DNA from 3 places in the Streptomyces sp. NPDC006140 genome. Region 2 is predicted to be linked to each of the others. Evidence: predicted binding sites of a transcription regulator. Region 2 holds the regulator's gene; each other region holds the start of a gene.

Region 1 (6,911 bases), on a different contig from region 2:
CAGCTCATCCAGAGGGGCAGAGGGATACGGCCCGATGAAGCCCCGGCAACCCTCCAGTCGGTACTCGTAGGTCACTGGCGACCACAGCGCGAGGCTCCCGGCTAGGGAAGGTGCCAAATCCGTCTCACGGCGAGATGCGTCGTGAGGAAGATGAGGAGAAAGGGCCTCGCCTCACATGGCTGTGCAGACTGTTGCAAGCACCACGAACTCCACGGTAGACCTCGGCCCGGCCGCCGCTCTGAGCTGCCGCGAGTGCGGTCACCGCGTCCCCCTCGGCCCGGTCTTCGCCTGCGAGGAGTGTTTCGGCCCGCTGGAGATCGCTTACGACTTCTCCGCGTACGACGCCGAGGAGCTCCGCAAGCGGATCGAGGCGGGTCCCGCGAACATCTGGCGTTACGCGCCGCTGCTGCCCGTCCCGGCCGACGTGGCGGACAAGCCGAACCTCAACCCGGGCTGGACCAAGCTGATCAAGGCCGACAACCTCGCCCGTGAGCTGGGTGTCGACGCCGGCAAGCTCTTCGTCAAGGACGACTCCGGCAACCCGACGCACTCCTTCAAGGACCGCGTCGTCGCCCAGGCCCTGGAGGCCGCCCGCGCCTTCGGCTTCACCACCCTCTCCTGCTCCTCCACCGGCAACCTGGCCGGCGCGGTGGGCGCCGCCGCGGCCCGCGCCGGCTTCCGCTCCTGCGTGTTCATCCCGCACGACCTGGAGCAGGGCAAGGTCGTCATGGCCGCGGTCTACGGCGGCGAGCTCGTCGGCATCGAGGGCAACTACGACGACGTGAACCGCTTCTGCTCCGAGCTGATCGGCGACCCGGCCGGCGAGGGCTGGGGCTTCGTCAACGTCAACCTGCGGCCGTACTACGCCGAGGGCTCCAAGACCCTGGCGTACGAGATCTGCGAGCAGCTCGGCTGGCGGCTGCCCGACCAGATCGTCGTGCCGATCGCCTCCGGCTCCCAGCTCACGAAGATCGACAAGGGCCTGCAGGAGCTGATCAAGCTCGGACTGGTCGAGGACAAGCCGTACAAGATCTTCGGCGCGCAGGCCGAGGGGTGCTCGCCGGTGTCGACGGCGTTCAAGGCGGGGCACGACGTGGTGCGGCCGCAGAAGCCGGACACGATCGCCAAGTCGCTGGCGATCGGGAATCCGGCGGACGGGCCGTACGTGCTGGACATCGCGCGGCGGACGGGCGGTGCGGTGGAGGACGTGAACGACGAGCAGGTCGTCGACGCGATCAAGGTCCTTGCGCGGACCGAGGGTGTCTTCGCGGAGACCGCGGGTGGGGTGACCGTGGGGGTGACGAAGAAGCTGATCGAGAACGGGGTTCTGGATCCGTCGAAGACGACCGTGGTGCTCAACACCGGGGATGGTCTGAAGACGCTGGACGCGGTGGCGGGCACGGGGCTGACCACGACCATTCGCCCGAACCTGGCTTCGTTCCGTGAGGCCGGGCTCGTCTGATCGTTGTCGGCTGCGGGCCGGTGGGGGCTGGTCGCGCCCACGCGGCGGAGCCGCATATCGACACAGCCCCGCGCCCCTAAAGACAGGTGCGTCACCCAACCGGAGGTTTTGAAGTCATGAGCGTCACAGTTCGTATCCCCACCATCCTGCGTACCTACACCGGCGGGCAGGCCGAGGTCGCCGCTGAAGGGGCGACCCTGGGCGAGGTCATCGCCGATCTGGAGAAGAACCACACCGGGATCGCCGCCCGGGTGCTGGACGACCAGGGCAAGCTGCGGCGGTTCGTCAACGTGTACGTGAACGACGACGACGTGCGGTTCGAGCAGGGGCTGGAGACGGCGACGCCGGACGGTGCCGGCGTGTCGATCATCCCGGCCGTCGCCGGCGGCTGAACCGGTCGACCGGCCCGATTGTTACTTGCGGTAACGGTCGTCACCGAGAGTTCATCGAATTGCCCCCTCCGTGAGAGAAGCGGAGGGGGCAATTCAGTGTGGTTGAGCGGGGTACAGTTGGGGAACGCGATGCCGATCCCCTGATCGGAAACCCTGAATTCCTGCCGCACGCCCGACAAGATGTAGCCAAAGTGTGTGCGTCTTTCGCGGCTTTTGTTCCTTTTGTGTGGCCCGACTTGCCCTGAATTCAGGCGAATTCTCCCCACATTCCGGATGCTGCGCGTCCAGAATTCTCGTCCGATTGACCTGTTGCAGACGGCAGTTGGACAGATACATTCAGCCGCGGTCGACGCGTTCCGGCGCACGCCCCCAACCGTGGGGGGTGAGGTCTGACCCGGATCCGCGAAGTGTGGATCTGTGCAAGGGCCAGTAATAGGGGAGTTAGGCATGGCTCAGGGCACCGTCAAGTGGTTCAACGCGGAGAAGGGGTACGGCTTCATCGCGGTCGACGGTGGTGCGGATGTTTTCGTCCACTACAGCGCGATCCAGATGGACGGTTACCGCACCCTGGAAGAGGGCCAGCGGGTTGAGTTCGAGATCTCGCAGGGCCAGAAGGGTCCGCAGGCCGACATGGTTCGCGTCGCCGGCTGAACGCGTTCCACGACCAACCGCAAGCGACCGGTCTTCTCTGAAGGGCCCGTACCCCCCGGGGTGCGGGCCCTTCGGCCTGTTCGAAGGCCCTTCGAGCGGCGTTCGCGGGCGGCTGACGCCCCCGCCCGAACCCGTCAGGCGCTTGCACTCGCAGGGGTCGAGTGCTAATCATTGCGTTAGCACTCTGAAGGTGAGAGTGACAACGTAAGGACCGGGTCGGTGAGGCCACGGGCCGGGTGGGGCAAGGAACCACCGGTCGGGGCCGTCCGTCGCGGGCGCGGGCGCGGTCCGAAGTAATCACCCCCAGTCCTGGAGGGACCACTTCACATGGCCAAGATCATCGCGTTCGACGAGGAGGCGCGGCGCGGCCTCGAGCGCGGCATGAACCAGCTCGCGGACGCCGTGAAGGTGACGCTCGGCCCCAAGGGCCGCAACGTCGTCCTCGAGAAGAAGTGGGGCGCGCCCACGATCACCAACGATGGTGTCTCCATCGCCAAGGAGATCGAGCTCGAGGACCCGTACGAGAAGATCGGCGCCGAGCTGGTCAAGGAAGTCGCCAAGAAGACGGACGACGTCGCCGGTGACGGTACGACCACGGCGACCGTGCTCGCCCAGGCCCTGGTGCGCGAGGGTCTGCGCAACGTAGCCGCCGGCGCCAACCCGATGGCCCTCAAGCGCGGTATCGAGAAGGCCGTCGAGGCCGTCTCCGCCGCCCTGCTGGAGCAGGCGAAGGACGTCGAGACCAAGGAGCAGATCGCCTCCACGGCCTCCATCTCCGCCGCCGACACCCAGATCGGTGAGCTCATCGCCGAGGCGATGGACAAGGTCGGCAAGGAAGGCGTCATCACCGTCGAGGAGTCCCAGACCTTCGGTCTGGAGCTGGAGCTCACCGAGGGTATGCGCTTCGACAAGGGCTACATCTCGGCGTACTTCGCGACCGACATGGAGCGTATGGAGGCCGTCCTCGACGACCCGTACATCCTGATCGCGAACTCCAAGATCTCGAACGTCAAGGACCTGCTCCCGCTCCTGGAGAAGGTCATGCAGTCGGGCAAGCCGCTGCTGATCATCGCCGAGGACGTCGAGGGCGAGGCCCTGTCGACCCTGGTCGTCAACAAGATCCGTGGCACGTTCAAGTCCGTCGCCGTCAAGGCCCCGGGCTTCGGCGACCGCCGCAAGGCGATGCTGCAGGACATCGGCATCCTCACCGGCGGCGAGGTGATCTCCGAGGAGGTCGGCCTCAAGCTGGAGAACGCCACGCTCGACCTGCTGGGCAAGGCCCGCAAGGTCGTCATCACCAAGGACGAGACCACCATCGTCGACGGTGCCGGCTCCGCCGACCAGGTCCAGGGTCGCGTGAACCAGATCCGCGCCGAGATCGAGAACAGCGACTCGGACTACGACCGCGAGAAGCTGCAGGAGCGCCTGGCGAAGCTCGCCGGCGGTGTCGCGGTCATCAAGGCCGGTGCCGCCACCGAGGTGGAGCTCAAGGAGCGCAAGCACCGCATCGAGGACGCCGTGCGCAACGCCAAGGCGGCCGTCGAGGAGGGCATCGTCGCCGGTGGTGGCGTGGCCCTGCTGCAGGCCTCCCAGGTCTTCGAGAAGCTGGAGCTCGAGGGTGACGAGGCGACCGGCGCCAACGCCGTGAAGCTCGCGCTGGAGGCCCCGCTGAAGCAGATCGCCGTCAACGGTGGTCTCGAGGGCGGCGTCGTCGTGGAGAAGGTCCGCAACCTCCAGGTCGGCCACGGCCTGAACGCCGCGACCGGTGAGTACGTCGACATGATCGCCGAGGGCATCATCGACCCGGCGAAGGTGACCCGTTCCGCGCTGCAGAACGCCGCCTCCATCGCCGCGCTGTTCCTCACCACCGAGGCCGTCATCGCCGACAAGCCGGAGAAGGCCGCCGCGCCCGCCGGCGGCGGCATGCCGGGCGGTGACATGGACTTCTGATCGACTCCGGTCGATCACCGTCCTTCGGTACCGAGGGCGGCACTCCCTGTGCGACAGGGGGTGCCGCCCTCGGGCGTGTGCGGGATCACAGGGAGGGCGGGATGCCGTGGGCGGGCCGGGCTGTTGGAATAGGCGCCCTATGCGTATGCACATACCGACCGGTACCTCCCGAGGAGTCCCCACGTGACCGACGTCGCCTCCCGCGCCGCCGACATCCTGTCCCGACCCGTGTCGCTGGGCGGCCTGACCGTCCCGAACCGGATCGCTATGGCGCCGATGACCCGCATGTTCTCCCCGGGCGGCGTCCCCGGTGAGGACGTCGTCTCGTACTACGCGCGCCGCGCCGCCGCCGGAGTCGGTCTGATCGTCACCGAGGGCACCTACGTCGGCCACGAGTCGGCCGGGCAGAGCGACCGCGTGCCGCGGTTCCACGGCGAGGAGCAACTCGCGGGCTGGGCGAAGGTCGCCGAGGCGGTGCACGCCGCGGGCGGCACGATCGTGCCGCAGCTGTGGCACATCGGCATGGTCCGCAAGCAGGGCGAGCCGCCCGTCGCCGACGCCCCGGCCGTCGGCCCCTCCGGTATCCGCACGGACGGCACCGAGGGCACCGGCAAGGCCATGACCCAGGCCGACATCGACGCCGTCATCGGCGCGTTCGCCGAGGCCGCCGCGGCCGCCGAGCGCATCGGCTTCGACGGCGTCGAACTGCACGGCGCCCACGGCTACCTGCTCGACCAGTTCCTCTGGGAGGGCACCAACCGCCGCGCCGACGCCTACGGCGGCGACCCGGTCGCCCGCGTCAAGTTCTCGGCGGAGATCGTCGCGGCCGTCCGCGAGACCGTCTCGGCCGACTTCCCCGTCATCTTCCGCTACTCGCAGTGGAAGCAGGACGCCTACGACGCCCGCCTCGCCGAGACCCCCGAGGAGCTGGAGGCCATCCTGACCCCGCTGGCCGCCGCCGGCGTCGACGCCTTCCACGCCTCCACCCGCCGCTACTGGGTGCCCGAGTTCGACGACTCCGACCTCAACCTGGCCGGCTGGACCAAGAAGCTCACCGGCAAGCCCGCCATCACCGTCGGCTCGGTCGGCCTGAGCGGCGGCGACTTCCTCAAGTCCTTCCAGGGCCAGGGCGCCGAGGTCGGCGACCTCGACAACCTCCTGGACCGCTTCGAGCGCGACGAGTTCGACATGGTCGCCGTCGGCCGCGCCCTGCTCCAGGACCCCGAGTGGGCCCGGAAGATCCTGGACGGCCGCTTCACGGACCTGGCGCCGTACGACCCGGCCGCGCTGAAGTCGCTCAGCTGACCCACGGCCGAGCCCGGAACCCGAGGCTCTGGATCTGCTTGCGTCAGTCAAGGACACTGACTGAGCGCCTGTTCACCGGCCACGTGAGGAGATCCAGATGACGACGACCGAGGCCCGCCCCCCGGCGGACGGTCCGGCCGAGCAGCCCGCCCCGGTGGTGCGCACCACCGCCGGGGCGGTCCGGGGCCGCAGGGAGGAGGGGCTCGCCGTCTTCCGCGGCATCCCCTTCGCCGCACCCCCCGTCGGCGAGGCCCGCTTCATGGCCCCGCGCCCCGCCCCCGCCTGGGACGGCATACGCGACGCGTACGCGTTCGGCCCGCCGCCCCCGCAGGACCTCGGCCTGATGGGCGGCCCGGCCCTGTTCGACGTGCCCGAGGGCGACGAGTGGCTCACGGTCAACGTCTGGACCCCCGACCCCGACCCGGCCGCCCGCCGCCCCGTGCTGGTGTGGATCTACGGCGGCGCCTACAAGCTCGGCCACGCCGGCAGCCCCGGCTACGACGCCCGGCACATCGCCACCGACGGCGACGTCGTGGTCGTCTCCCTCAACTACCGGGTCGGAATGGAGGGGTTCGCCCACATCGAGGGGGCGCCCGCCAACCGCGGCCTGCTCGACCAGGTCGCCGCGCTGGAGTGGGTGCGGGACAACATCGCGGCGTTCGGCGGCGACTCGGAGCGGGTCACCGTCTTCGGCGAGTCGGCGGGCGCGGGCTCGATCGCCTCGCTGCTCGCGATGGACCGCGCGTCCGGCCTGTTCCGGCGGGCGATCGCGCAGAGCGTGCCGGGGACGTTCTTCTCCGACGAACTGGCCCGGGACATCGGCACGGCCCTCGCCGCCGAGGTGGGCCTGCGCCCCACGGTCGCCGACCTGTCGACGGTGGAGCCGCGCCGGCTGACCGCGGCGGGCGAGGCGCTGGGCCCGAAGATGCTGCAGTACCTCGACCGCTGGGGCCAGGCCGCCCCCACGGTCACGCCCTTCTCCCCGGTGGTCGACGGCGAGATCCTGCCGACGACGCCGTGGCGGGCGCTGGCGGCCGGTGCCGCCAAGGGCGTCGACCTGCTCGTCGGCCACAACCGCGACGAGTACCGCCTCTTCGTCGCCATGGCCGGGCAGCTGGGCCAGATCACCGACGAGCGGGCGAGTGCGGCCC
Region 2 (6,911 bases):
AGCCGCTTCACGGAGACGGCGTGCCGCCCTTCCGGCCCGTCGAGGACGTACCGGCCGCCGCCGCCCGCGTCGAAGTGGTCGACGACGAAGACCGGCGCGGTCATCGAAGGCCTCCACCCGGGATGCCGCCGCCCGACAACGCTGTCCTGGCGGCGGCGAGTTCACCGGCCAGCACCTCCACCAGCTGCCCGGCGGGCAGCTCCCGCGCCATCCGGTGCCCCTGCCCGGCCCACAGCGCCATGCCCTGCGCGTCACCGGCCTTGGCGGCGGCCTTGCGCAACGGCGAGGTGAGGTGGTGGATCTCGGGGTAGGCGGCGGGCGCGTACGGGCCGTGCTCGCGCAGGAACCGGTTGACGAGGCCGCGCGCCGGCCGCCCGGAGAAGGCCCGGGTCAACTCCGTGCGGACGAACAGGGGGTTGGTCAGCGCCTGCTTGTGCAGGGCGTTCGCCCCCGACTCGGGCGTGGCGAGGAACGCCGTGCCGAGCTGGGCCGCGCTCGCGCCGGCGGCGAGCACCGCGGCGATCTGGCCGCCGCGCATGATGCCGCCGGCGGCGATGATCGGGAGGTTGACGGCCTCCCTGATCTGGGCGACCAGCGACAGCAGGCCGATGCCGGAACCGTCCGTCTCGGGGATGTCCCGGTGGGTGCCCTGGTGACCGCCGGCCTCGACGCCCTGCGCGATGACCGCGTCCGCGCCCGCCCGTTCGACGGCCCGGGCCTCGTCGGGGGTGGTGGCGGTGACCAGGACGAAGGTGCCGACGCGGTGCAGGGCGTCGACGACCTCGCGGCTCGGGGCGCCGAAGTGGAACGACACGACGGGCACGGGGTTGTCGCGGAGCACCGCGAGCTTGGTCTCGTAGCCGTCGTCGCGGCCGCTGTCGGGGTCGCCCAGCTCGGCCTCGTACCAGGTGGCCTCGCCGGCCAGCTGGTGGGCGTAGACGTCGACGGCGGCCGGGTCGGCGTACTCCGGCTGCGGCATGAAGAGGTTGACGCCGAAGGGCCTGCCGGTGAGGCTCCTCAGCTGCTTGATCTCCTCGTACATCCCGTCGGCGGTCTTGTACCCGGCGGCGAGGAACCCGAGCCCGCCCGCCTCGCACACGGCGGCGGCGAGCTGCGGCACGGAGACGCCGCCCGCCATGGGGGCCTGCACGATCGGGAGGGGGAAGAGATCGGTCAGAGCGGAGGACATGACCGCATGTTGTCACGTCCTCCGAACAACTCCGAAACCGGCCTGCCGTGTGGCATAGACCAGAGGAACAACCTCTCGACCGCCACCCGGAAGACTCCCGTCAGCGCCCGTTGAAGGCGTCCTTCAGCCGGGAGAACAACCCCTGCTGACCAGGCTGGAATTGCCCCTGAGGCCGCTCCTCGCCGCGGAGCTTCGCCAGCTCGCGCAGGAGGCGTTCCTGTTCGGGGTCGAGCTTGGTCGGGGTCTGGACCTCGACGTGGACGATGAGGTCGCCGCGTCCGCCGCCGCGCAGGTGGGTGACACCGCGGCCGTGCAGCGGGATCGACTGGCCGGACTGGGTGCCCGGGCGGATGTCGACCTCCTCCAGGCCGTCCAGCGTCTCCAGCGGCACCTTCGTGCCGAGGGCCGCCGCCGTCATGGGGATGGTCACCGTGCAGTGCAGGTCGTCGCCGCGCCGCTGGAACATGGCGTGCGGCAGCTCGTGGATCTCGACGTAGAGGTCACCGGCCGGACCGCCACCGGGCCCGACCTCGCCCTCGCCGGCCAGCTGGATCCGCGTGCCGTTGTCGACACCGGCCGGGATCTTGACCGTGAGCGTGCGGCGGGAGCGGACCCGCCCATCGCCCGCGCACTCCGGGCAGGGCGTCGGGACGACCGTGCCGAAGCCCTGGCACTGCGGGCACGGGCGGGACGTCATGACCTGGCCCAGGAAGGACCGGGTGACCTGCGACACCTCACCGCGGCCGCGGCACATGTCACACGTCTGGGCGGAGGTGCCGGGGGCGGCGCCTTCACCGTTACAGGTGTTGCAGACGACGGCCGTGTCGACCTGGATGTCCTTCGTCGTGCCGAAGGCCGCCTCGTCCAGCTCCACCTCGATGCGGATCATGGCGTCCTGGCCCCGGCGGGTGCGCGAGCGCGGACCGCGCTGCGACGCCGTGCCGAAGAACGCGTCCATGATGTCGGAGAAGTTCCCGAAGCCACCGGCTCCGAAGCCGCCCGCGCCACCGCCCTGGGCCTGCGAGAGCGGGTCGCCGCCGAGGTCGTAGACCTGCTTCTTCTGCGGGTCCGACAGCACCTCGTAGGCGGCGTTGATCTCCTTGAACCGCTCCTGGGTCTTCGGATCGGGGTTGACGTCCGGATGCAGCTCGCGGGCGAGCCGCCGGAAGGCCTTCTTGATCTCTTCCTGCGACGCGTCGCGGCGCACGCCGAGTACGGCGTAGTAGTCCGTGGCCACTACGACTCCGCCAGGATCTGTCCGACGTACCGTGCCACTGCGCGTACCGCTCCCATCGTTCCCGGGTAGTCCATGCGGGTCGGTCCGACCACGCCGAGCTTGGCGACTGCCTCGCCGCCCGAACCGTAGCCGACCGACACGACGGACGTGGAGTTGAGTCCTTCGTGGGCGTTCTCGTGACCGATACGGACGGTCACGCCCGGATCCTTGGCCTCGCCGAGCAGCTTGAGGAGCACGACCTGCTCCTCCAGCGCCTCCAGCACCGGCCGGATCGTGAGGGGGAAGTCATGACCGAAGCGGGTCAGATTGGCGGTGCCGCCGATCATCAGCCGCTCCTCGTTCTCCTCGACGAGCGTCTCCAGAAGCGTGGAGAGCACCGTGGAGACCGTACCCCGGTCCTCGTGCTCGAAAGCCTCCGGGAGATCCTCCACCAGACTCGGCACATCCGCGAAACGGCGGTTCGCCACCCGGCTGTTGAGGCGCGCGCGCAGATCCGCGAGCGAGGCCTCGCCGAAGGGCGCCGGGCAGTCGACCACCCGCTGCTCGACCCGCCCGGTGTCCGTGATCAGCACGAGCATCACCCGCGCGGGCGCCAGGGAGAGCAGCTCCACGTGGCGCACGGTGGACCGGGTCAGCGACGGGTACTGCACGACGGCGACCTGGCGCGTGAGCTGCGCGAGCAGCCGTACCGTGCGCGCCACGACGTCGTCGAGGTCGACGGCGCCCTCCAGGAAGTTCTGGATCGCGCGCCGCTCGGGTGCGGTCATGGGCTTGACGCCGGCGAGCTTGTCCACGAACAGGCGGTAGCCCTTGTCGGTGGGGATGCGCCCGGCGCTGGTGTGCGGCTGGGCGATGTATCCCTCGTCCTCCAGGGCCGCCATGTCGTTGCGGACGGTCGCCGGGGAGACGCCGAGGTTGTGCCGCTCGGTGAGGGCCTTGGAGCCGACCGGCTCCTCGGTGCCGACGTAGTCCTGGACGATGGCGCGCAGCACCTGAAGCCTGCGTTCACTGAGCATCGCGCACACCTCCAGAAGTCTCCGCCTGCTGCCCCGCCGATTCGCGGCCTGGCACTCTGCGCGTGCGAGTGCCAATGTTCCCCGGCCCAGTGTACGGCGGTGGGGTACGCCCCCGGCAAGGCTGGTCGTGCGGCGTCGTGCCCCGGGCGGGGCGCACCGCTAGCGTCGCCGTATGACGGTGACTTGGGAAGAGCTCGGGTGGGAGCGCGTGGCCGCCGGGGTGGGGCGGTGCCGGCTGCCGGTGTGGGACTGCACGGCGGGGCTGGTCGCCGGCGAGGACGCGGCCCTCGTGATCGACGCCGGGTCGAGCCCGGCCGAGGGCGCGCGGTTGCGCCAGCAGGCGCAGTCGCTCACCGGTCACCGTGTGACACATCTCGCGCTGACCCATCCCCACTTCGACCACGTCTTCGGGGCGGCGGCGTTCCCGGGGGCGGAGGTCTTCGGCGCGGTCGGCGTGGACGCGGTGCTGACCCGCGCGCGGGACCGCGAGGAGCTGTACGCGGACGCGGTACGCAACGGCCTGAACGAGACGGTCGCCCGGGAGTCGGCGGACCGGCTCGTCCCGCCCCGGCACCTGGTGTCCGGCGAGTGGACCCTGGACCTGGGCGGCGGGCGCCAGGTGCTGCTGGCGAACGTGGGCCCGGGGCACACCGCGCACGACCTGGCGGTGCTGGTGCCGGGCGATCCGGAGGTGGTGTTCTGCGGCGACCTGGTCGAGGAGTCCGGCGAGCCCCAGGCGGGCCCGGACGCCGTGCCGTCGCACTGGCCGGCCGCGCTGGACCGGCTGCTCGCGCTCGGCGGTGAGGACGCGCTGTACGTCCCCGGTCACGGAGCGGTGGTGGACTCGGCGTTCGTCCGGGCCCAGCGGGACGCGCTGGCGACCCGTTTCGGCGTGTCTCCGTGACCACCCGCCCGGTTCTCCTATCGTCATCCGAATGCGCCAGTACTCTCCGGACCTGACCCCGCCGTGGAAGAAGCCCCAGCCGGTCCCCGAGGTCCCGGCGGAACCCGGCCTGGTGGTGGAGGAGCCCGGCAGCGGCTTCTGCGGGGCGGTCATCCGCTGCGAGGCCGGGACGGTGACGCTGGAGGACCGCTTCGGCAAGCACCGCGTGTTCCCGATGGAGCCGCGCGGCTTCCTGCTGGAGGGCAAGGTGGTGACGCTGGTCCGCCCCTCGTCCGGCGCCCCGGCCCGCCCCACCCGTACGGCCTCCGGTTCGGTGGCGGTGCCCGGCGCACGCGCGCGGGTGGCCCGCGCCGGCCGCATCTACGTCGAGGGCCGGCACGACGCCGAGCTGGTCGAGAAGGTGTGGGGCGACGACCTGCGCATCGAGGGCGTGGTCGTGGAGTACCTGGAGGGCGTGGACGACCTCCCGTCGATCGTCGACTCCTTCGCCCCCGGCCCCGACGCGCGGCTCGGCGTCCTGGTCGACCACCTCGTCCCCGGCTCGAAGGAGTGGCACATCGCCCAGTCGGTGACGAGCGACCACGCGCTGGTGGTCGGGCACCCCTACATCGACATCTGGGAGGCGGTGAAACCGTCGTCCCTGGGCATCGAGGCGTGGCCTTCGGTGCCGCGCGGGCAGGACTGGAAGACGGGGGTGTGCCGGGCGCTGGGGTGGCCGGAGAACACCGGGGCGGCGTGGCGGGGGATCCTGGCGCGGGTGCGGTCGTACAGGGACCTGGAGCCGGAGCTGCTGGGTTGCGTGGAGCGTCTCATCGACCACGTGACCGTGCCCTGACGTTTGCCGAGTCGTTCGCACATCGGGCCTGGTGGTCTGCTCTCCGCCACAGCGGAGGTGGTCCCTCGATCAGTTCGTCGACGCTGCCGAGCAGCTCGTGCTCCCCGCCGCAGCGGGGGTGGCCCCTCAGTCCACCAGGTCCCGCACCACCGCGTCCGCCAGCAGCCGCCCCCGGAGGGTGAGCACTGCGCGCCCCTCCTCGTACGGCGTCTCCTGGAGGAGACCGTCCGACAGGGCGCGGCGGGCGGCGGCGAGGCCCTGGTCCCGCAGCAACGACAGCGGCACTCCCTCCCGCAGCCGCAGCTCCAGCAGAATCCGCTCGACCCGCCGGTCCTCCTCCGACAGCACCTCACGCCCGGCCCCGGGCGACCTCCCCGAAGCCAGCGCGGCGGCATACGCGCCCGGGTGCTTCACGTTCCACCACCGCACCCCGCCCACATGACTGTGCGCGCCCGGCCCGGCCCCCCACCAGTCGGCCCCGCGCCAGTACAGCTCGTTGTGCAGACACCGCCCCGCCGCGGAGGTCGCCCAGTTCGACACCTCGTACCACTCGAACCCGGCACCCGAGAGCACCTCGTCCGCGATCAGGTACCGGTCGGCATGCACATCGTCGTCGGTCATCGGCACCTCGCCCCGGCGGATCCGCCGCGCCAGCTGCGTCCCCTCCTCCACGATCAACGCGTACGCGCTGACATGGTCCGGCCCGGCCCCCAGCACCGCGTCCAGCGACGCCCTCCAGTCCTCGTCCGACTCCCCCGGCGTGCCGTAGATCAGGTCGAGGTTCACATGCTCGAACCCGGCCGCCCGGGCCTCCGCGACACAGGCCTCCGGCCGACCCGGCGTGTGCGTCCGGTCCAGCACCTTCAGCACGTGCTGCCGCGCGCTCTGCATCCCGAAGGAGATCCGGTTGAAGCCCCCCTCGCGCAGGGCGGCCAGATACGCGGGATCGACCGACTCCGGGTTCGCCTCCGTGGTGACCTCGGCATCCGCCGCCAGCCCGAACTCGTCCCGGACGGCCCGCAGCATCCGTACGAGGTCACCGGCGTCCAGCAGCGTCGGCGTACCGCCGCCGACGAACACCGTACGGACGGGCCTCGGATCGTCCCCCAGCACCTTCCGCGCCAGGCGGATCTCGTCGACGAGCGTCTCGGCGTAGTTGTCGCGGGAGGCGAGCACGCCGCCGGTGCCGCGCAGCTCGGTCGCCGTGTAGGTGTTGAAGTCGCAGTAGCCGCAGCGGGTGGCGCAGTACGGGACGTGCAGGTAGAACCCGAGCGGGCGGTCGGCGGCCCCGGCGAGCGCGGACGCGGGCAGCGCGCCGTCCTCGGGGACCGGCTCGCCGTCGGGGAGAGCGGAAGGCATGCCTTCCATTGTCCAGCACCCGCGCGGTGCCTCCGCCCGGAGCAGCGGTCACTCCGCCTGGAGCACCAGCAGCGCCAGATCGTCCGCCGGGGGCCGTGCCCCGAACTCGTGCACGAGCCGGTTGATCCGCTCGGCTATCAGCTCGGCGTCCAGCCCGGCGCACCCGGCCAGCGCCGCCGCGAGCCCGTCCCCGTCGTCGAACTGGCGGGATCCGGAGCGGCGCTCGGTCACGCCGTCGGTGACGCACAGCAGCGTGTCGCCGGAGCGCAGCTCGAAGGTCTCGCTGCTGTACGTGGCGTCCTCGACGACGCCCAGCAGGGTCTGCGGCTGGGCGCACGTGTGGACCTCACCGCCCGCCCCGAGCAGCAGGG
Region 3 (6,911 bases), on a different contig from region 2:
CCGAGCGCACCTGCCGGGTGAAGAAGAGACGGTTGTGGTCGCCGGTGACGGCCAGCCAGACGTCCCGCCCCGCGGCCACCGACCGTTCCCACCGCTTCCCCCACAGCATGCGGTCATGATGCCAAAGGCCAGGAGGCGACGAGCGGTCCTCGTTGGGACAATGGTGCTGTTCAGCCGGACCCAGGGGGGCCGGAGGCGAGGCCATGACCTTCGTACAGCTCATCGAATGCAGGACCAGTCGGCTCGACGAGATGAACCGGCTGATGGACCGGTGGGTCGAGCAGACCAAGGGGAAGCGGACCGCGACGCACAGTGTGGTGGCGAAGGACCGGGCCGACGCCTCGCACATCGTGGAGATCGTGGAGTTCCCGTCGTACGAGGACGCGATGCGGAACTCCGGGCTTCCGGAGACCGACCGGATCTTCCAGGAGATGGTGGCGCTCTGCGACGAGGAGCCCACCTTCACGGATCTCGACGTGGTGCGGGACGAGCAGCTCAACGCGGCCACCGCGCGCCGGTTCTTCGAGCTGGCGCCCGGCCAGGGTGGCGCGCCGCCCCTCAACGACGTGTTCGTCGAGGGCTACCACGACCACGATCCCGCCAATGTGCAGGACGTGATCGGGCTGGACGCGGTGCGGCGCGAGCTGGAGGTCTGGCGGGGCGGGTTCGACTTCTCGTTCACGGTGGAGGACCAGCTGGCGCAGGGTGACCGGGTGTGCACCCGGTGGACCTGGCGGGGGCACCACAAGGGCGAGTTCCTCGGGATCCCGCCGACCGGGAAGGACGTCACCATGACCGGGACGACCATCCACCGCTGCACGCCGGACGGGAAGATCGCGGAGGGCTGGTGGCAGTACGACCGGCTGGGGCTGATGCAGCAGCTCGGGGCGCTGGACCCGCTGGAACTGTGACCCTGCCCGGGCACGAGGGAAGCCCCCGTTCCGCGCTCGGCGGTACGGGGGCTTCCGTCAGAGGTCGGTGCCTCAGTGGGAGTGGCCGTGGCTGTGGCCCGCGGCGGCCGGCTCCTCCTCTTCCTTCTTCTCGACGACCAGGGTCTCGGTCGTGAGCAGGAGGGAGGCGATGGAGGCGGCGTTCTCCAGGGCGGAGCGGGTGACCTTGACCGGGTCGATGACGCCGGCCTTGATCAGGTCGCCGTACTCGCCGGTGGCGGCGTTGTAGCCGTTGCCCTTGTCGAGCTCGGCGACCTTGGAGACGATGACGTAGCCCTCCAGGCCGGCGTTCTCGGCGATCCAGCGCAGCGGCTCGACGGCGGCCTTGCGGACCACGGAGACACCGGTGGCCTCGTCGCCGGTCTTGTCGAGGTTGCCCTCGAGGACCTTGACGGCGTGGACCAGGGCGGAGCCACCACCGGAGACGATGCCCTCCTCGACCGCGGCGCGGGTCGCGGAGATGGCGTCCTCCAGACGGTGCTTGCGCTCCTTGAGCTCGACCTCGGTGGCGGCACCCACGCGGATGACGCACACGCCGCCGGCCAGCTTCGCGAGGCGCTCCTGGAGCTTCTCGCGGTCCCAGTCGGAGTCCGTGGTCTCGATCTCGGCCTTGATCTGGGCGACGCGGCCCTGCACGTCGTCCTTCTTGCCGGCGCCGTCGACGATGGTGGTGTCGTCCTTGGTGACGGTGACGCGGCGGGCGGAGCCGAGGACGTCCAGGCCGACCTGGTCGAGCTTGAGGCCGACCTCCTCGGAGACGACCGTGGCGCCCGTGAGGACGGCCATGTCCTGCAGCATCGCCTTGCGGCGGTCGCCGAAGCCGGGGGCCTTCACCGCGACGGCGTTGAAGGTGCCGCGGATCTTGTTCACGACCAGGGTCGACAGGGCCTCGCCCTCGACGTCCTCGGCGATGATCAGCAGCGGCTTGGAGGCGTTGGCCTGGATGACCTTCTCCAGCAGCGGCAGGAGGTCCGCGATGGCGGAGATCTTGCCCTGCGTGATGAGGATGTAGGGGTCGTCCAGGACGGCTTCCATGCGCTCCTGGTCCGTCACGAAGTACGGCGACAGGTAGCCCTTGTCGAAGGCCATGCCCTCGGTGAAGTCCAGCTCCAGGCCGAAGGTGTTGGACTCCTCGACGGTGATGACACCGTCCTTGCCGACCTTGTCCATCGCCTCGGCGATGAGCTCGCCGACCTGCTGGTCCTGGGCGGACAGCGCGGCGACGGCGGCGATGTCGGACTTCTCGTCGATCGGGCGCGCCGAGGCGAGCAGGTCGTCCGAGACGGCCTTGACGGCGGCGTCGATGCCCTTCTTCAGGGCGGCCGGGGAAGCGCCGGCGGCGACGTTCTTCAGGCCCTCGCGCACGAGCGCCTGGGCGAGCACGGTCGCGGTGGTCGTACCGTCACCCGCGATGTCGTTGGTCTTGGTCGCCACCTCCTTGACCAGCTGGGCACCGAGGTTCTCGTACGGGTCCTCGACCTCGACCTCGCGGGCGATGGTCACACCGTCGTTGGTGATGGTGGGGGCGCCGAACTTCTTGTCGATGACGACGTTGCGGCCCTTGGGGCCGATCGTCACCTTGACCGTGTCGGCAAGCTTGTTGACGCCGCGCTCGAGGGCGCGACGGGCGTCCTCGTCGAACTTCAGGATCTTCGCCATGGGAGCGTGAGCCCTCTTCCGGAATCTGGGTTAAAGGCACTGCGCCCCGGGCGCCCGGCTTCTTATGTGTCGCGGGGGGCCAGGGGCGCAGCTCAAAGCAATGTGCTTCGGGTGAATTACTTCTCGACGATCGCGAGGACGTCGCGGGCCGAGAGGACGAGGTACTCCTCGTTGTTGTACTTCACCTCGGTGCCGCCGTACTTGCTGTAGAGCACGACGTCACCGACCTTGACGTCGAGCTCGACGCGCTTGCCGTCCTCGATGCGGCCCGGGCCCACGGCCAGGACGACGCCCTCCTGGGGCTTCTCCTTGGCGGTGTCCGGAATGACCAGGCCCGAGGCCGTGGTCTGCTCGGCGTCCAGCGGCTGGACCACGATGCGGTCCTCGAGCGGCTTGATGGCAACCTTGCTGGCGGTCGTCACGATCCGACCTCCCCCTTCGGAGATCTCACGGGGTTAACTGTCTGAGGTGGCGACCAGGTGGATCCGTCGTCGCGGGTGCCGGACCTGCCCGTCGCTGTGTTGGCACTCTCCTTCGTCGAGTGCCAGAGCCGAGACTATGACCGTGATTAGCACTCGGTCAAGCGGACTGCTAATTGCGAGCGGCGCGTCGGCCAGGCGGCCTCGTCGAGTGGCCCCTACAGGTAGTCCTCCAGCCGCCCCACCCGCAGCCCCTTCCCCTCGATCTGCCGCAGCAGTCGCACCGTCCGTTCCGTCAGGGTCGCGGACGCGTCGCCCGACGGGACGGAGACGATGTCGCCGGGGCGCAGACCGGGCCCGCCCCGCCGGTAGGTCAGAGCGCCGTCGGCGCCCAGGGACGCCCGCCAGAGCACGACCGCCGTGATGCCGCAGTCGGCCGCGGCGCGCAGGGTCGTCGTGTCGTAGGTGCCGTAGGGCGGGCGGAAGAGGCGGGGGCGGATGCCGAAGCGGGAGCGGAGCTTGTGCTGCTGGCCGCAGATCTCGGCGCGCTGGCCGGCGTAGGGCAGGCCGCGCAGGGCGGGGTGGTCCAGGGTGTGGTTCTGGATGGACGCGCCGACCGCGCGCAGCCGGGCGAAGTGGCCGTAGCCGGGCCCCACGACACTGTCGGTGAGGAACATGCTGACCGGGAGCCGCCGTTCGCGGACGAGGCCGACGAAGCGGGGGTCGCGTTCGGCGCCGTCGTCGTAGGTGAGGAAGACGACCGGGTCGCGGGTGGGGACGTGGTCGACGACGGGCGGGAGGGGGTGGCTCGCCGCGGGGACCGGGTCCTGGGCCCGGCCGTCGGCCGTGTCCGGGCGCCCGTCCGCCGCGCCGGCGCAGCCCGCCAGCAGGACGACGCCCGCGCACAGCGCTGCGGCGGCCGGTCGCCGCCTCACAGGTAGTCCTCCAGCCGCCCCACCGCGTACCCCTCGGCCGTGACCTTGTTCAGGAAGCGGCGGATCATGTCCGGCATCGTGCCCTTCCACTGGCCGGGGCCCCGGAAGTGGGTGAGGACGATGTCGCCGGGACGCAGCTCCCGGTCCGCCTCGCGGTACTCCCAGCGGTCGGCGAAGACCTCCTCGTTCCAGAGCGGGACGTACGCGATGCCGCAGGCCTTGGCGGCGCGCAGGGTCGCCCGGTTGTAGCTGCCGTAGGGCGGGCGGAAGAGGCGGGGGCGCTTGCCGAACCGCTTCTCCATGTAGCGCTGCATGCCGCAGATCTCGCGCTTCTGCGCCCGGTACGACAGCCCCGGCAGATAGGGGTGGTGGAGGGTGTGGTTGTTCAGCACCACGCCCCTGGCCTGCATCTTCCGGAAGTAGCGGGGGTTGTCCTTCACGAGGTAGCCGCTGAGGAACGCGCTGTAGGGGACGTCCAGGTCGCTCATCATCCGCAGGAACGCCCGGTCCTTCTCGGCACCGTCGTCGATGGTGAGGAAGACGACCTTGTCCCGGGTGGGGATCCTGGTGAAGACGGGCGGGAGGTCCGACTCCCGGTGACCCGGCACCTCGAAGCCCTCGCGGGTCCTGATCCTGGGCTTGTCCTCGGGGGCCGGCGGGGCGGCCGGCGGGATGTCCTTCAGCCCCCAGCGGTGCGCGGCGGCGACCCGGGCGGCGTGCGCGGCGCCCAGCTTGGAGGCGTACGAGTCGAGCGCGCGGGCCGGGGGCGCGTCGAGGGGCTGCTGCCCGCCGGCCGGGGTGACCTGGTCGCTGCCGCCCTGCGCGCAGCCCGGGGCGATGGCGGCGAGGGCGAGCAGGGCGAGGCCGACCCGCACACGGCCAGATGCCCGGCTTTTGTCATTTCGTACGACTGCTCGCATGGTGCCGGATCCTCGCAGCCGGGCCCCGCGAACCCGCCCCGACACCGCGGCCGGCGGCCCGCCATCCACCGACTGGCCCACACGCCTCCCCCGTGCCGCCGTGGCCGACAATGAACCGGTGAACGACCTCGCCCTCCTCCTCACCCCAGCAGGCCGCGCCCTCCTCGACGAGGTGCGCGACACCGACCCGGCGCGGGAGCTGGCCGTCGCGACCCGGCTGCGCCGGGAACACCCCGCCGAGCTGGTGTCGGCGGCGCTCGGCCAGGCCCGGCTGCGGCAGCGGGCGGCGGCGAAGTTCGGGGCCGAGGACGCGGGGCGGATGTTCTTCACGCCGAACGGGGTGGAGCAGTCGACCCGGGCGAGCGTGGCCGCCTACCGGGCCCGGCGTATGGCGGAGCTGGGCGTGACCTCGGTCGCCGACCTGTGCAGCGGCATCGGCGGGGACGCGATCGCGCTGGCCCGCGCCGGGATCCGGGTACTGGCCGTGGACCGGGACCCGCTCACGGCCGCGGCGGCCCGGGCGAACGCCGACGCGCTGGGGCTCGCGGACCTGATCGAGGTCCGGGAGGCGGACGTCACGGAGGTGGACACGGCCGGCTACGACGCCGTCTTCGTCGACCCGGCCCGGCGCGGCGGCCGCGGCCGGATCTTCGACCCGGAGGCCTACTCGCCCCCGCTGTCCTGGGCGGTGTCGGCCGCGCTCCGGGCTCCGCACGCCGCGCTGAAGATCGCCCCGGGCATCCCGCACGAGGCGGTCCCCGAGGAGGCCGAGGCCGAGTGGATCTCCGACGGCGGGGACGTGAAGGAGGCGGTGCTGTGGTTCGGCACCGAGCCGGGCGCCGTACGCGCCACCCTGCTGCCCGGCCCGCGCACCCTGCTCTCCCGCGCCCTGCCCGACCCCGGCGTCCGCCCGCCCGGCCGCTACCTCTACGAGCCCGACGGCGCCGTCATCCGCGCCCACCTGGTCTCCGAGGTCGCCGACCGGGTCGACGGCGGCCTGCTCGACACGACCATCGCGTACGTCACGGCCGACACGCTGCACCCGACGCCGTACGCCACGGCCTACGAGATCACCGACCACCTCCCCTTCAACGTCAAGAAGCTGAAGGCCCTGCTGCGGGAGCGGGAGGTCGGCACCCTGACGGTGAAGAAGCGGGGCTCGGCGGTCGAGCCGGAGGAACTGCGCAAGAAGGTCAAGCCGCAGGGCCCGAACGCGGCGACGGTGTTCCTGACCCGGGTGGCGGGCGCACCGGCGATGCTGGTCGGGCACCCGGCCTGATGTTGTCGGGCACCCGGCCTGACGTTCAGGGCTGTTCCGCGGCCCGCCGCAGCAACAGCTCCCGCTCCCGCTCGTTCCTCGTGAGCGACGCCGCCCGTCGGAACTCCGCGCGGGCCTCCGTCGTGCGGCCGAGGCGGGCGAGGAGGTCGCCGCGCACGCTGGGGAGCAGGTGGTAGTCGCGCAGGGCGGGTTCGGCGGTCAGGGCGTCGACGATCCTCAGGGCCGGGCCCGGGCCTTCGGACATGGAGACGGCGACCGCGCGGTTCAGTTCCACGACCGGGGACGGGGAGCGGGCGGCCAGGAGGCCGTAGAGGGTGGCGATGCGGGACCAGTCGGTCTCCTCGTACGTGTACGCGTGGGCGTGGCAGGCGGCGATGGCGGCCTGGAGGAGGTACGGGCCCGGGGCGCCGGAGGCAGTGGCCTCGGCCCGGCCCAGTGCGGCGATGCCGCGGGCGATGAGCATGCGGTTCCAGCGGGAGCGGTTCTGGTCCTTGAGGAGGACCGGTTCGCCGGAGGGGCCCGTGCGGGCGGCCGTGCGGGACGCCTGGAACTCCAGGAGGGCGGTCAGGCCGTGCACCTCGGGCTCCTTGGGCATCAGGGCCGAGAGCACCCGGGCCAGCCGCAGGGCGTCCTCGCACAGGCCCGGGCGGAGCCAGTCGTCGCCGGCCGTGGCCGCGTAACCCTCGTTGAAGACGAGGTAGATGACGTCGAGGACCGAGCCGAGACGGGCCTCGCGGTCGGGGCCGTAG

What was found. Region 2 encodes HrcA, which represses chaperone genes, less so after heat shock. Its sites were predicted from a motif close to TTNGCACTCNGNNNNNCNGAGTGCNAA; they were not measured.
Region 1: the regulator HrcA is predicted to act here: its motif matches at 2,682-2,708, upstream of groL (chaperonin GroEL).
Region 3: the regulator HrcA is predicted to act here: its motif matches at 3,178-3,204, upstream of groES (co-chaperone GroES).

What each region holds. Positions count from the first base shown of each region.
Region 1 covers NZ_JBEXTS010000010.1:203,529-210,439, reverse strand. Annotated here, with positions in the region: SAM riboswitch class I at 2-157, shown strand; gene thrC (threonine synthase) at 176-1,462, shown strand; gene ABZ386_RS25515 (ubiquitin-like small modifier protein 1) at 1,579-1,854, shown strand; gene ABZ386_RS25510 (cold-shock protein) at 2,302-2,505, shown strand; gene groL (chaperonin GroEL) at 2,833-4,455, shown strand; gene ABZ386_RS25500 (NADH:flavin oxidoreductase) at 4,639-5,760, shown strand; gene ABZ386_RS25495 (carboxylesterase family protein) at 5,858-6,911, shown strand, end outside.
Region 2 covers NZ_JBEXTS010000001.1:102,286-109,196, reverse strand. Annotated here, with positions in the region: gene ABZ386_RS00440 (16S rRNA (uracil(1498)-N(3))-methyltransferase) at 1-104, opposite strand, end outside; gene ABZ386_RS00435 (nitronate monooxygenase) at 101-1,189, opposite strand; gene dnaJ (molecular chaperone DnaJ) at 1,290-2,426, opposite strand; gene hrcA (heat-inducible transcriptional repressor HrcA) at 2,426-3,442, opposite strand; gene ABZ386_RS00420 (MBL fold metallo-hydrolase) at 3,615-4,346, shown strand; gene ABZ386_RS00415 (DUF3097 domain-containing protein) at 4,378-5,181, shown strand; gene hemW (radical SAM family heme chaperone HemW) at 5,308-6,540, opposite strand; gene ABZ386_RS00405 (SpoIIE family protein phosphatase) at 6,589-6,911, opposite strand, start outside.
Region 3 covers NZ_JBEXTS010000011.1:275,315-282,225, reverse strand. Annotated here, with positions in the region: gene ABZ386_RS27745 (hypothetical protein) at 1-109, opposite strand, end outside; gene ABZ386_RS27740 (ester cyclase) at 204-911, shown strand; gene groL (chaperonin GroEL) at 984-2,609, opposite strand; gene groES (co-chaperone GroES) at 2,726-3,034, opposite strand; gene ABZ386_RS27725 (polysaccharide deacetylase family protein) at 3,247-3,963, opposite strand; gene ABZ386_RS27720 (polysaccharide deacetylase family protein) at 3,960-4,838, opposite strand; gene ABZ386_RS27715 (SAM-dependent methyltransferase) at 5,002-6,162, shown strand; gene ABZ386_RS27710 (RNA polymerase sigma factor) at 6,188-6,911, opposite strand, start outside.